4 regions of the Chryseobacterium sp. UF-81 genome follow, and region 1 is predicted to be linked to each of the others. Evidence: riboswitches for the same ligand, from Rfam matches in the RefSeq annotation. Region 1 holds a riboswitch; each other region holds the start of a gene.
The links. Region 1 has a riboswitch for cobalamin ahead of AC4IFE_RS04190 (TonB-dependent receptor). Riboswitches for the same ligand answer to the same signal wherever they lie in the genome.
Positions count from the first base shown of each region.

Region 1 (3,831 bases):
CCCAGTTCAAAGATGCCGGGCGTTATCGAGTAACCCTTGATCAGGTGGATTGGATGAAATTCCGTGTACCGAGCCTTAGAAATGTAGAATATACCGCACCCTATATGCATGACGGAAGGTTTTACACGCTGGGAGCCGTCCTTAATTTCTATTCAGATAGTGTGGAGGATAATCCCAATCTTGATCCGCAGCTGAAAAATAACGGGCATGTCGGAATTGCGATGGATACACAGGAAAAACAGCTGATCATCGCTTTTTTGAAAACCTTATCTGATAAAAACTTTATTTCTAATCCAAAATTTGCAGAATGAGCATAAAAAAAATAATATTTATACTAAGTGTTACATTATCATGGGTCTGTAAGGCTAAAACGATCAACGACAGTCTGTATATCGCAGATCCGGTAAACAGTATTGTATTTGATGACTGTGATGCGTGCGGCTGTGCAGCAGGAAACGGTTCCTCCGGTTTTGAATCTTTACTGAATCCACAGTTTATCGGGATCAAATATTTTGCCCAGCATTACAAGGCCAAAGAAAACCTTTTTGTAAAAGACCTCACACAGGATCAGTACTTCAATACCCTGCAGGTTTGGGGTAAAATTCCATTGACTGAAAAATTGAGCGTATATGCCAGCCTGCCATTTCATTTTCATGAAAAGAAAACAATGCAGGGCGATATCAACATCAATGGAATCGGTGATATGAACCTGATGGGAATCTACAGGATTATCAATTCTAAAGATAATTTTCATCAGCTTAGTGGTGGTTTGGGAGTAAAAATTCCTTTGGGGAAATTTGATGAAAAAGGAGCTTCGGGAGTCAATCCAAGTTTTCAGCTTGGAACAGGAAGCTGGGACTATCAGGCCGCTTTGAACTATAAATTTCAAAAGAATAAGCTGGCTGTGCTGGTCAACACAGATTACACGGTAAAAACCGAAAATAAGAAGCATTACCATTTCGGAAACCAGTGGAATTATGCCGCAACAGGTTTTTATCAGCTTGCAGCAAATGAAAAGACTATTTTCTCTGCCAAAGCCGGACTTCAGGGCGAAGTCTATGATAAAAACAGACAGTTTGACGAAGTATTGCCCAAAACAGCCGGAAGCGCTTTATATGGAAAACTCGGTTTTGAAGCTTCGTATAAAAAGTTCAGTTTAGGAGGAGAAGTGATGCTGCCTGCCTATTCCAATCTTGCGGCAGGCGATATCGAAGCAAAATCCAGATTCAGTGTATTTATCAATTTTGGAATTTAATGTAGTTGGCTTCGAGAGCCTCAGCCAACAAATGTGGGTTATTCAATATTCATTATAATAGAAAATAAATTGTACACTCGATTATAATTTCTAAAAAACTGGTGGCTGAGGTTCTCGAAGCCACCAGTTTTAATATATCACTTAACAAATCTGATTTTTTCATAGTATTGAGAATTAATCTATTATGCCATTATTGTATATATTAAGTTATTTTCTATCTTTGCCGCAATCTGGTGCGCTGTAAAAAGCACTTAAAAGGGAATCCGGTGAAAATCCGGGACAGACCCGCTGCTGTAAGCTCCACATCAAAGTTTTTGAAGAGTATATCCACTGTTTTTTTAATGGGAAGGATTTCAAAAACGGAGTAAGTCAGAAGACCTGCCAGAAGATAAACGTTTGATGCTTTCGTGGAATAAAGCTTAGGACAACAACGATTCTGTGCAGTGACAGCTGTGCTTTATCTTTGCTATCTTATATCCATTAGCGTCAGCATTATTCTCAATGAGCTAATGGTCAGAAAATGTACTGCTTCACAGTTTAAAAAAAGTGTTATCACATTATTTGTGGCAGCATCTCAACTTCTATTCTCACAATCCCGAGATACGATCCGGGAGAAAACCATTCTTCCAATTCAGCTTTACAAAAAAGATTTTAGAGAAATTCTTCCCGCACAGGTGCTTTCCGGAGAACAGCTTGAAAGGCTGAACAGCCAGTCGGTGGCTGATGCTTTACGGTATTTTTCAGGAGTTCAGATCAAAGATTACGGTGGAATGGGAGGTCTGAAAACGGTGAATATCCGGAGTATGGGAAGCCAGCATGTGGGTGTTTTCTATGACGGTATCCAGCTGGGAAATGTTCAGAACGGAATCGTGGATCTCGGAAAGTTTTCACTGTACGATCTTGAAGCTATTTCTTTATATAACGGCCAGAAAAGTGAAATTTTTCAGCCGGCAAAGGATTTCGGGTCTTCCGGATCTATTTATCTTCAGCCTAAAATCCCTGTTTTTAAAGGAAATCAGACGACTAATTTGACGCTTAAACTGAAATTAGGCTCCATCAGTTTATTCAACCCTTCCTTCCGTCTGGAGCAGAAGCTTTCAGACAGAGTTTCTGTAAGTTTCAGCTCGGAATTTGTGCAGAGTGACGGATTGTATAAGTTTAAATATGAAAAGAAAAATTCTGACGGCTCTGTTGCCAACGATACCATTGCCAGAAGATATGATTCTTATATCCGTGCGAAACGATTTGAAACTGCTTTAAACGGGACCATAAGCGATGGAAACTGGAGTGTGCGCGGTTACGGTTATATTTCCGATCGTGGAGTTCCCACGGCTATTGTTAATAACAATTTCAAACCTAAAGGTCAGCAGATGCTGGATGAAAACTATTTCGTCCAGGCCAGTTTCCGTAAAAAGTTGTTTCCGAAATTTGAAACGCAGGTCAAAGCTAAATTTGCCTACGACTACACCCGGTTTTTAGATACGGTGAATGTGGCAACAACCGTTCTGCCGATTGATAATTCTTATGTTCAGAGAGAGCTCTATTTTTCCAATTCCAATATTTATTCTGTTAATCAGAACTGGGATGTAAGTGCAAGCTTTGACTTTCAGTATAATAATCTGGATGCCAGCCTGAGGGATTTTTCATATCCTACCCGCTATACTTCGCTCGTGTCTTTTGCTACGACCTATCAGTGGAACCGGCTTAAATTTTTAGGAAGCGTTCTTGGGACTTTTGTACATGAAGACGTGAAAATGAATGCAAAATCTCCAGATAAAACCGAATGGACGCCTTCAGCTTTCCTGAGCTATCAGCCTTTTGATTCAAAAGACTTTACCGTTCGGGCTTTCTACAAAAGAGTGTTCAGGATGCCTACTTTCAATGATCTGTACTACACCATGATCGGGAATGTAATGCTGAAACCTGAATATACGAATCAGTACGATGCAGGTTTTACTTACGAGAAACTCTATGACCATAAAGTGTTTAAAGGAATCTATCTGAAAGTGGATGGCTATTATAATGAAGTAGAAAATAAGATTATAGCTGTTCCTACCACCAATCTTTTCAGATGGATGATGGTGAATCTGGGTGAAGTGAAAATCATCGGGGCAGATGTGAATGTCCAGGCTGAATTTGATATTAATAAATTAAAACTGAAACCTTTGGTAAGCTATACCTATCAGCGTGCCGGAGACTATACTGACAGAAGTGACGACTATTATGGCGACCAGATCTCTTATGTGCCATGGCATGCCCTGACCTTTACCATGATGGCAGACTATAAAGACTGGAGTTTCAATTACAGTTTCATGTACACCGGAGAACGATATGACGCCCAGCTGAATAATATCCGGGCCAATTATCTGCAGCCGTGGTATACCCATGACTTATCCGTTCAGAAAAAATTCAACTGGCATTCTCATCAGATTAAAGCCGGTTTTGAGGTCAATAACCTCCTTAATCAATACTATGACGTGGTAAGGAATTATCCGATGCCCGGAAGAAATTTTAAACTTATTGTAAGCTTTACATTATGAAAAAACTAAATTTTTGCCTGCTGGCTTTTACTCTTT
Region 1 is NZ_JBSIBX010000002.1:259,288-263,118, forward strand. It holds gene AC4IFE_RS04180 (cytochrome-c peroxidase) at 1-311, shown strand, start outside; gene AC4IFE_RS04185 (transporter) at 308-1,255, shown strand; cobalamin riboswitch at 1,470-1,655, shown strand; gene AC4IFE_RS04190 (TonB-dependent receptor) at 1,765-3,795, shown strand; gene AC4IFE_RS04195 (YncE family protein) at 3,792-3,831, shown strand, end outside.

Region 2 (3,831 bases), on a different contig from region 1:
AGGTTACAGTTGAAGAATGTCAGACTGATGCCTGTAGAAATAAGGCTGCTATCATATTGTTCAGTAAAAGCGGAGAAAAGCTACAGACTCTTGCTTCCGGAGATTTTGTCATGTATTTTGAAAAAGAGGTGAAACCGTCAAGCACCAGTGTAACAACACTAACCCACGGAATGGTCCACGATGCTCCTGTGGTTTTTGGAGATTTCAATTTTGACGGGACGGAAGATGTAGCCATAAGAAACGGCAGTGGCGGAAACTATGGCAGTGCCTCCTTTGATGTGTATGTTTTTAATTCCACAAAGAAACAATTTGTTTTGAGTAAAGAACTTACTGAAATTGCCAGCTCTTATCAGGGAATGTTTGATGTAGATTCCAAACGAAAGCGGTTAACCACTTATGCCAGATCCGGGGCGTCTCTGCATTACACCTACGAATATCAGGTGATTCCCAACAAAGGATTAGATCTGGTTTACGAAAAGATCAGTGATTTCAGTGATGAAAAAACGAAGGTGACCGTTAGAGAAAAGATTAATAATAAATGGATCGTTAGAAAATTATCCAAATAATAAATAAAGGAAATGAAAATACAGAAGGAAATCGATTTTATTCTGGCAGTTGATGCCCTGAAAAATGTACAAAGGAGAAACTACAATGCCGATGATACGAGAAGGGAAAATACAGCCGAACACTCATGGCAGATCATTATTTTGGCCCAGATACTTTATCCATATGCTAAAAACCGCGCGGATATTGATCTTTTAAGAGTAATAAGAATGCTTTCCATTCACGATTTAGTGGAGATAGGGGCGGGAGATACTTTTCTTTTTGATGAACAGGCAATGGTGGGGAAATTTGAGCGAGAAAAAATTTCAGCGCAGAAAATCTTTGGAATCCTTGATGAACCTTTGCGTACTGAGTTTTTTGAATTGTGGCTGGAATTTGAGGAAGAAAAAACACCGGACGCTATTTTCGCCTGCTCTATTGACCGTATCATGCCGTTTATCTTAAATTCTCACACTTCAGGAAAAAGCTGGACGGAAGCAGGTGTTACTGAAAAGCAGATCAGAAATATGCTGGAAAATGCTATCACAAGAGCATCCGATGAGATGGGAGAGGCTTTTGAAATGTTGCTGAGCAGAAGTCTGGAGACTGACAAGGTAGTTCGGTAGATTTATCGCAAAATAAGGAGGAAAGATTTTAAATTGATGTTCTTTAAATGAACAAAGCATTCATTTATCAGAGTGATACAATTTTTACAATACATTGTTTATACTTTATAATAATTTTCGGGCGGCCTTTGGCCGCCCGAAACTTATTTTTTACAATATTCTGATTGGTTTCTTAAACTCATCTATAGCCACAAAAGTGAAATCGCCCACAATAGCTCTTTCTCTTTCATACGAGTACATTTGCTCCGTATAGATTTCTACATTCACTTTCATGCTGGTTTTTCCGACATAGTCAACCTTTCCGATCAGCTCCACAATGGTTCCTGCAGGAATAGGTTTTTTAAAATCGATCTTATCGCTGCTTACAGTTACCACTCTTTTTCTTGCAAAACGGGTTGCGGTGATAAAAGCTACTTCATCCATCAGCTGCATTGCTGTACCTCCGAAAAGGGTATCATAGTGGTTGGTAGTGTTGGGGAAAACTGCTTTAAAAATTCTGGTTTCGGATGCTGCAATTCTTTCTTCTGTAGTCATATTTCATTATTAATTAATGCGAAATGAAATAGATCAAAATAACAGAACAGTGACAGGAATCACAGGAATTCCTGAAGCAGTCCATCAGATCAATAAACTTCAAATCGCGAAAGTTTCTTGTTTAAAGAAATAGGCAGGTCTCCTGACTTGTAACATCTTGTATCTCCTTCCCGTGCGCTGCACAGTGGATCCTTGATAAAGACTTCAGTTACTTACAGTTGCGCGACAGTCCGTGATTTGCACACGGTTCCCTTTTAATCTGCGTTAAGCAGAACCAGTTTCTGTGATGAATTAGCGTTAAACTTTTTCAGGGCAAAAATAAGAATATTAGTGTGAAAAACGGCAATTATTCCGGACTATTGTAAATAATCTGGCTCATTACCTTTCCTTCCTTGATGGTCCAAAGTGTGACATATCTGTTTTCACCAGAGCCATTGATCATATAAAGATAAATATGATCATTGTCAAGAGCCGTTACTCCTACATTGTTGAAGTCCATAGTAGGCTGAAACATATTTTTAATAGCTTCCCTTACAAAAACAGAACCTCTTCCCGGCTGCTGTACTCTGATGGATTTAATCTCTGTCATCCCTTCCGGAAGTCCGTCCTTAATGCCCCATGGTTTTATTTTATCTATTGTAAGGATCTTTCCGTCGGTATCTTTTTCCTGCTTTCTGTAACCGGCATTCGACGGATAAATATCAATAACCACCTTGGTTCTTTGTGAAGTGGGTATTTTGGGATTGCTGTTGTCTGTGAAAATAAGTGATTTCCCGTTCTTGGATTTAGAAGGCGTAAACTGAGGAAGTTGATCTATAAAGGCAATACGCCCTTTATTTACCATTCCTTCCTTCTCAAGATTCTCATATCTTACAAAAGGTTTTTCTTCATCCTGCTTTTCAGGATATTTGATCCATACCCATTCCGTTTCTCCGGGTGCAGGTTTTACATAAACAAATACATCACCTTTACGCATCCGGATCTTGTCTACAATTTTCCTGTAGTCATCCTTGTGGACGCGCACGTTGGCGTAGCCTTCTTCAGCTTTTACAACACCAAAAGGAACTTTATTCTGTCCCTTGACAAATGCCAGAGAAAAAAGGCTGAAAGCGGAAAGGTACAATGCTTTGTTTATGGAAATCATTCTATGAAATTTTTTTGATCCCTCAAATATATAAATTAAATGTTTTTTTGATCAGTAAAATCTTGTTGTGTTTGCTTAAATTATCAATATCCTCTAAACAATTTATAAAACTCTCCATCAGGAACTTGATGCAGATCATTATTTTTTAGCCAATTCACAGATTCTTTACTTAATTGCAAGCTGTCATAATTTTTAGCTTTCACATATTTTTCTTGATCCTGACTGATATCGTAAATGACCTCTCCGGTCTTGTCATCAATCAGAATGCTCCTGCTTTTTGTAACCCCATCCCGATAGTGGGGTTTCAAATATATATACCAGTACGAATTAACATCATTAAATTTTCTGTAAATACGGATGTCAGGGAAGGTGTATCGGTCTGCAATCTTCAAAATATCATAAAAATTCATTTTAAAATGATCATCATGCTCTATTTTTTGAATTAGATCACCCTTTTCAGAGTATGCGTACCATATTCCTACAGGAATTTCAGCAACTTTTAGATTGTTTCCCAGATGTCGTATCGTATGGATTGCACCGTTTTTATAAAAATCAACATAAGTGGAAATGCCGTCTGAAAATTCCTGTGTATAACCTGGGGCTTCTGTCTTTCTTTTATATACCTGATTATCCTTTCTTCCTATAATAGCGGAACTGATTTTTGTATCTTCAAAGCCATAAATTGCTCCTTCTGTTTTCTGTTTATTTTCCACATATATAAAACAGCTGGTATCTTTGCCACCACAGCTTGTTGTGTAAAACATTCCGTTTACCGGCTGTTTTTTCTTTACATCAGCCATAAGACTATTATACGACGGTATGTGTAGAGTCTCTTTTGTTGTATTGGTGCTTTTCATGGTAAGGAAATTTTGTTCCCCTATGTTTTTTGTCTCCTGCGCATAGGCCTGAGAGGATATTAAAATGATAGCAATAAAGCGAAATATTAGGTGCATATTTCTTAGTATTTAAAGTTTTTCGGAAGAT
Region 2 is NZ_JBSIBX010000001.1:259,255-263,085, forward strand. It holds gene AC4IFE_RS01250 (XAC2610-related protein) at 1-566, shown strand, start outside; gene AC4IFE_RS01255 (HD domain-containing protein) at 579-1,169, shown strand; gene AC4IFE_RS01260 (acyl-CoA thioesterase) at 1,320-1,703, opposite strand; cobalamin riboswitch at 1,819-1,997, opposite strand; gene AC4IFE_RS01265 (hypothetical protein) at 2,050-2,847, opposite strand; gene AC4IFE_RS01270 (hypothetical protein) at 2,931-3,800, opposite strand; gene AC4IFE_RS01275 (ATP-binding cassette domain-containing protein) at 3,806-3,831, opposite strand, start outside.
Region 2: linked by a shared signal. The riboswitch ahead of AC4IFE_RS01260 (acyl-CoA thioesterase) and the one ahead of AC4IFE_RS04190 (TonB-dependent receptor) in region 1 are both predicted to bind cobalamin.

Region 3 (3,831 bases), on a different contig from region 1:
GATCGGAACATACATCATCTGCATTTCAGTATTTTTGTTGACAGATTTTGAATAAGTGTATCCTGCGTCCAGCTTCAGGGCATGTTTTCCGAATTTCTTATTCCACTTAACCTGTGATTCCAAACCATACGATTCAACTTTATACGTATTCACGGGTGCCCAGTAACCATAAGAGGTAGGAAGCCAGTTGATGAGGTTTTTGATGTCCATGTAATAAGGACTTAATGTAATTTTAAAATCTCCTAAGCTGAACTCATGGCTCATGTCAATATTCGTGGACGTTTCAGGAAGCAGATCCAGATTTCCTCCCGGCTGCCAGTAAAGATCATTAAAAGAAGGATACCTGAAATTTCTTGAAAAGCTTACGCCTATACGATACCATTGTAAAGCATCCCATTTTCCCGAAAAAGAATACAGAAGAGGTGAAGAAATATCCTCCACGAAATCCTTCTTGATGCCGGCTTCAAAACGAAGCTCCTTGGTGACAAAATATCTTATTAAGCCGGATAGGGAACCCACATTTCTGCTGATAACCCCAATTCCGGATTGACTGTTTTTGTCCGATTGATAGCCTTCACCCTTATTCACCTGAAATTCTCCAATAGCATTAATGTTGATCTTAGGAGTGATGAAATAGTTGAAATCATTTTTGAAAATATAATTTTTTCCCTCTGCACCACTTGTTTTAGGTTGGTTAAGACCTGAAAAATACTGGAAATTATCTTCCGTATAAGCAGCTTTTAAGCTGTTCGAAAGATTACCTTTATTAATATCCCATGCGATTAAACTTCTTAAAGTCTGCGCGTTATATTTTGTTCTGTTTCCAATTTGTTCAAAAACAGGATACCGCTGTGAGGCATCGAAGATCTGGTTCTGCCATGAAATCGTCTGGTGATCAGCAATTTTATAAGAAGCTCCGATGTTCACCGAAGTATTATAGTATTTTCCGTTAATATTGTGGAACCCTGTACTTCCTACGACAAACTCAGGAACTTTATAATCATTTTGGCTTGTGAAATAGCTTCCCGAAACCTTAACGCTTAATTTATCATTGCTGAAAGATGCCTGCAGAAAATTATTGTACGTATCAAAAGAGCCCGCCTCCGAATAAACAGAGCCCTTGAAACCCCTGTTGAAATCCAGAATATTATTTAAATGAATGCTTCCTCCGATAGCTCCGCTGCCATAGACAACACTTCCTCCGCCAGCTTTTATATCAATCTGATCATACCCGAAAAGAGGAATATTATTCACATCTCCCTGTCCCAGAAAGCTGGAATTGATGTTGATTCCGTTCCATACAAAAGCAGTCTGCTGAGCTGTTGTTCCTCTGAATGAAGGCGAAGAAACGGCCCCGCGTCCATTTTCTTTAACATAAATAGAAGACTGGAAACGTAAAAGCTCAGAAAGATTGGTTGAATTTTTTTCGAGATCTTTTGGAGTGATCCTCTGTACCGGATGAAAAAGTTTTGCCTTGCTCATCTGGCTGTCGAAAATATAAATGGTGTCAACTGCTTTCTCCTGTCCGAAGAGAAAGCTGCCGTAAGACGAACAAAGCAGTAATAAAGACCTTTTTATATTCATACTATTTTACTTTTCCTCCGAAAGTAATGCGTTTTTAGTTATAATTTTGGCAGGTCTCCTGACTTTCGCTTTCTGCACCTTCCCGTATAAACAGTGGTTTTTTGCAGAAATCTTATTGCGATTTACAGTTGCGGGGACAGTTTGGGAGTCACACCCAATTCCCTATTATTTCCAAAATGCTGGAAACCAAAATTTTTGCAAAGATAACTTTTTAAATTTATTGCGCAAAAAGGCAAAAAGTCAATTGTGAATGGTCAATTGTGAATAGGGAATTTTGCTTCGCAGAGAAATTTTTTAAAATGTATAAATGATCAGTATTGAACATGACAGTACAAAATTGAAAATAATTATTAAATTATCAATTCACATGCGAAGCAAATTCACCATTGACAAAACTCCAGGATCTGATTCTTAAATGCAAACCAAAATTCCCTATTCACAAAATTTCACTTCTACAAAAACGATGAATCAAAATAGAACGGCAGCAGATCTTTAATAGAATGCACCTTTACCACTTCATCATTCATGCTTGAAAAATAAAGGAGGATGTCTTCGTTCTGTTTCGTTTCATATTCTATCAGACTTTGACGGCAGGCTCCACAAGGTGGAATCGGAGGGTTTTTCTCATGAAATTCCTTAGGACCTCCCACGACAAAGATTTTTTTCACCTTGACATCCGGAAAATTGGCTGCCACCCAGAAAAGAGTTGTTCTTTCCGCACATAACCCTGATGGATAGGCTGCATTTTCCTGGTTATTACCGGAATATATTTCACCATTTTCCAGTAAAACGGCACATCCTACAAGGAAATTCGAATAGGGCGCATAAGCATTTTCACGGGCCTGTATTGCTCTTTCAAATAAGGTTTTTTCTATATTGTTCAGTTCACTGCTGTTTTTAAAATGCTCGTAACTGATCTGTATGTCTTTTTTCATATATTAGTAAGACTAAAAAGGGGGCCAAATTTACTTCTTTTTCATCACTTCGACAATGTTTTTTTTATTCATGATTAAATTGAAAATCAAAAGGTAAAATGTTATACACACCAATAAAATTTAGAAATATAGAACTGAAAAACAGATGGGTAATGTCTCCTATGTGTATGTATTCATGCGAAAATGGATTGGCCAATGACTTCCACTTTGTACACTACGGAAGCAGATCCCAGGGCGGGACAGGGCTTATCATGGTTGAAGCCACGGGAGTAGAGCCACGCGGAAGAATTACCAATCACTGTATGGGAATCTGGAATGATCAGCAGGCAGAAGAGCTTAAGAAAATTGTTGATTTTGTCCATTCCCGTTCAGAAAGTAAAATAGGAATTCAGCTTGCCCATGCCGGAAGAAAAGGCTCCACCTGGAATAACCTGCAGATTCCTGTTGAAGAAGGTTGGGAAACCGTTGCGCCAAGTGCCATTCCCTATCATCCCTCTGAAAGGATCCCGCATGTCCTGACTGCTGACGAGATCAAAGAACAGGTACATTATTTTAAAGCAGCAGCAAAAAGAGCTGTAAAAGCCGGTTTTGATCTCATAGAAATTCACGGCGCCCACGGATATCTTATCCATCAGTTTTTATCACCGCTATCCAACATCAGGACAGATGATTATGGAGGAAGTTTTGAAAACAGAATCCGTTTTCTTTTAGAAATTGTTGATGCTGTCAACGAAGAGCTGGACGAAAATACAGCGCTTTTTGTAAGAATTTCCGGAACCGAATATGCTGAAAACGGATGGAATATTAATGAAAGCGTAAGGCTTGCTGAAGTGTTAAAAGAACATTCCGTAGACCTGGTAGATGTTTCAAGCGGTGGAAATATCCACGGCGCGAAAATACCTGTATTTGATGGTTACCAGGTTCCTTTCTCCGCCCAGATCAGAAAAGAAGCCGGAGTAAAAACCGGAGCAGTCGGTTTGATTACAACGGTGGAGCAGGCTGAAGAAATCCTGGAAAAAGGAGATGCAGACCTCATATTCGTGGCAAGAGAAATCTTAAGGAATCCATATATTGCCGTTCAGGGATCATTTGAAATGAAAGAAGACTGTTTCTTCCCGCACCAATATACAAGAGCAAGAATTTCATCATAACATTCGCAATGAAGATCGAAGACTTTATGCTGACCTGCCCCAGTAAGAAATTTCTGGGAATAGAATGTTTGGGGTGTGGTGCCCAGAGAGCAGTTGTATTGGTATTTGAAGGTAGGTTTTCAGAAGCTTTTCATCTCTACCCGGCTGTTTATACACTGCTC
Region 3 is NZ_JBSIBX010000001.1:146,027-149,857, forward strand. It holds gene AC4IFE_RS00750 (TonB-dependent receptor plug domain-containing protein) at 1-1,584, opposite strand, end outside; cobalamin riboswitch at 1,616-1,790, opposite strand; gene AC4IFE_RS00755 (cytidine deaminase) at 2,037-2,519, opposite strand; gene namA (NADPH dehydrogenase NamA) at 2,618-3,670, shown strand; gene AC4IFE_RS00765 (DUF2752 domain-containing protein) at 3,679-3,831, shown strand, end outside.
Region 3: linked by a shared signal. The riboswitch ahead of AC4IFE_RS00750 (TonB-dependent receptor plug domain-containing protein) and the one ahead of AC4IFE_RS04190 (TonB-dependent receptor) in region 1 are both predicted to bind cobalamin.

Region 4 (3,831 bases), on a different contig from region 1:
ACACAATCAGCAATGAGGCAGTATCCCCCGGTGATCCTTTTACAGCTGATAATTTCGGGGAACAGTTTCAGGTGATCGATAAATATTTTAAACTCATCATTTTTAAACTTCAGGTGAATAATCACTTTCAGGCTGTAACCTAGAAGGGCATAATCAATATCTGCTGTAAAACCTTTGATAACTCCGGTGTCGGTAAGGTTCTGCACCCTCTCTTTTGTGGCAGACTGGGAAAGAGAGATGCTACGTCCTATTTCGGCATAGCTTAACCTGGCGTTTTCAGTCAATAACCGTAAGATTTTATAATCAAATTCATCTAAAACTATTTTCATTGCATTTTTAAATTAAATCAGTAGAAATCATCAAAATTATAAAATTTCACCATTAAATCCACTTTAAAATCACATGAATTAGACGGAAATTTGACATAAAAAAATTATGACAACAATTGAACTTTCAGACAATGGAAACACACCATTTGAAAAGCTGATCGGGCACAATCCGGAAATACTTGCTAACTGGAACCGTCTTGAAGAAACTTTTTTTAAAAATGCAACCTTAGATCCCCGTTTACTCGAACAGGTGCGAAGGGCTCTTGCTTTTGGAAATGGCTGTGAATACTGCATGGTAAAAAACGGAAGGCCCGATTTCAGTCAATCAGATCTTAAAATTTCTGTAGCGGTAAGTTTCGCAGAGCTATTCTGTACAGATCACCGTTCCATACTCAAGAGTCATTTCAGCATGCTGAGCGAATTCTTTTCCGAAAAAGAAGTTTCAGAGCTTTGTACGTTTATCAGTTTTATCAGTGCTTCCCAAAAACTGGGGAAAATTTTTAACCTGACAGAAGAATATCAAAAAAATGCAGTGATAGAAATGGAACAATTGAATTTATTTAAGGATTTAAAAATTTAAGGATTTAAAAATCAGGCAGCATTCGTTTTCGGGTGCTGCTTTTGCTTCTAAATACTTACCCCATGAATATTTTTTACCTCAGCCATCACAAAGGTGCTGTGTGCACTTCCGATGGAATCCAGTGAGCCCAGTTTATTAAAGACAAAATCCTGGTAATGTTTCATATCCCTTACCTGAACTTTAAGGAGAAAATCGAAGTCTCCAGAAATATTATAACATTCAGCAATTTCATCGATCTGTAAGATATCTTCAACTAACTGATTTCCGACAGAACGGTCATGTATCTTAAGCTTGATCTGGCAAAAAACGGTAAATCCCCGGTTCAGCTTTTCTGCTTCCAGAACGGCTGCATAATGCTTGATATATCCTTCCTGCTCCAATCTTTTCATCCGTTCGAAAACAGGGGAAGGTGAAAGATTTATTTCTTTTGCAATCTCTTTTACGGTCAGTTTAGCATTCTTTTGCAGGATTCTGAGCAATTGCAGATCCCTTTCGTCAAGTCTTTCCACAGAATAATATTCTTTTTGAGGTTATGTTTTTCAAATGTACAGAATATTTAACTCTATAACACCCATCAAACAAAATTATATTCTGAATTTTAATAATTCTACCAATCAATCCACTTAATCAATACCTTTGGCTAGATTTTGTTCTTTAACATTCTTCATCAGACAGAAGAGGTTTTACATAACGTAAATTAATAGGGAATCGTGTGAGAATCACGAGCTGTCGCGCAACTGTAAGTAGCACAACAAAAGTTTTTATCCAGAATATCCACTGCCAACAGCGGGAAGGATGATAGAAGCCGTTACAAGCCAGGAGACCTGCCTGTTCTGAATTGACAATGCTTTCGCGGTCTGAAGCTTTTAGGTCATACAGATGATACATTTTGAACGTTTAATTGTGAATGATTTGATTTTAAACGCAAATATTTTTTTATAAAAACTCCTTATTTTTAAGGAGCAAAGAACTGCAACTTTATCGCTGATGAAGCTTATGGATAAAACCTCCGCTTCAGAAATTAACTCTTTGCCCTCTTAGAATATAAAGCATGTTGAATTAAAACTTGGCGTCAAAAAAAGAACCTTTAAGCCAATTCTCTTATTTAAAGGAAATAACGTTTTACTGTATCTACTTTGTTCCTAAAACTCTCTCTCCGAAAGTATTCTGAAGCATTATAAAAGAACTTTTAAAATCATGATTGTTTAATTTAAAAGTTTAAAAACATGCAAACACACATTCTTGGCAGCCCGCGTATTGGCCGCCACAGAGAACTCAAAAAAGCCTGCGAGCAGTATTGGTCAGGCAAGGCATCATTAAATGAACTCCTGGAAACCGGGAACAGCATCAGCCTTCAAAACTGGAAACTGCAGCAGGAAGCAGGAGTAGACCTTATCCCCTGCAATGACTTTTCTTATTATGATCAGGTTCTGGATATGACCCTGACTGTCGGAGCAATTCCGGAACGCTACAAAGAGATTGCCTTAAGAGCATCCGATTCTGAACTTGACCTGTATTTTGCAATGGCAAGAGGCTACCAGAAAAATGGCCTCGACATTACCGCCATGGAAATGACAAAATGGTTTGATACCAATTACCATTACATCGTTCCTGAATTTCAGAAGAACCAGCAGTTCGGATTATTTTCTAAAAAAATCATCAGTGAATTCCTCAGGGCAAAGCAAGCCGGAATAAATGCCAAACCTGTGATTATAGGACCTCTCACCTATCTTCTTCTGGGAAAAGAGAAAGAAGAGGGTTTTGATAAACTGGACCTCATAGAAAATCTGCTTCCGGTATACATTGAAATTTTAAAAGAGCTTGAAAAAAACGGAGCGACATGGATTCAGTTTGACGAACCGTTTTTAGGTCTCGATCTTACTGAAAAAGCAAAAGAAATTTACCAATCTGCTTATGATGAAATCAGAAAACAGTTTCCGGACCTGAAATTCATTGTAGCGACTTATTTTGAAGGCTTAAAAGACAATCTTTCATTAGCAGCTTCACTTCCTGTGGATGTTCTTCATATTGATCTGGTACGCTGCCCTGAACAGCTGGATGAAGTCTTACATACCATTCCGGATACTTTAAGCCTTTCTTTGGGAATCGTTGACGGAAGAAATATCTGGAAAAACGATTTCAGCCGATCTCTGACTTTTATTCATAAAGCTATAGAGAAAATAGGTTCTGAAAGGGTCCTCATCGCTCCATCCTGTTCACTCCTCCACTCACCTTTCGATCTTGATCTGGAAACGAACGAAAAGACACTGTCTCCTGAAATCAAACAATGGATGGCTTTTGCAAAACAAAAAGTCTCCGAAATTGTTACGTTAAAAAAACTCGCTTCAGAAAATCCGGATTACAATGCTTTACAAGAATTAGCTGAAAACAAAAAGGCGATTGAAAACCGTAAAACGTCAATTTTAATTCATAATCAGGAAGTAAAAAACCGTGCTGATGTGACCACCAAAGAAGATGCACAAAGAAACAGTTCTTTCAATATAAGAAAAGAAAAACAACAAAAAGTGTTGCAACTTCCTTTGTTCCCGACAACAACCATCGGCTCGTTTCCACAGACAAAAGAAGTAAGAACATGGAGATCAAAATTTAAAAAAGGTGAACTGACTGCTGAACAATATGATGATCTTCTTAAAAAAGAGACGGAAAGAACCATCCGCTGGCAGGAAGAAATCGGGATTGACGTTCTGGTTCACGGAGAATTTGAGCGAAATGATATGGTGGAATATTTCGGGGAACAATTGGAAGGGTTTGCCTTTACTCAAAACGGTTGGGTGCAAAGCTACGGAAGCCGTTGTGTGAAACCACCGGTGATCTATGGTGACGTTCACCGCCCGCATCCTATGACTGTTTACTGGTCCAAATATGCCCAATCTTTAACTCAAAAATGGGTAAAAGGAATGT
Region 4 is NZ_JBSIBX010000010.1:146,444-150,274, forward strand. It holds gene AC4IFE_RS14680 (Lrp/AsnC family transcriptional regulator) at 1-329, opposite strand, end outside; gene AC4IFE_RS14685 (carboxymuconolactone decarboxylase family protein) at 436-909, shown strand; gene AC4IFE_RS14690 (Lrp/AsnC family transcriptional regulator) at 957-1,418, opposite strand; cobalamin riboswitch at 1,571-1,755, shown strand; gene metE (5-methyltetrahydropteroyltriglutamate--homocysteine S-methyltransferase) at 2,136-3,831, shown strand, end outside.
Region 4: linked by a shared signal. The riboswitch ahead of metE (5-methyltetrahydropteroyltriglutamate--homocysteine S-methyltransferase) and the one ahead of AC4IFE_RS04190 (TonB-dependent receptor) in region 1 are both predicted to bind cobalamin.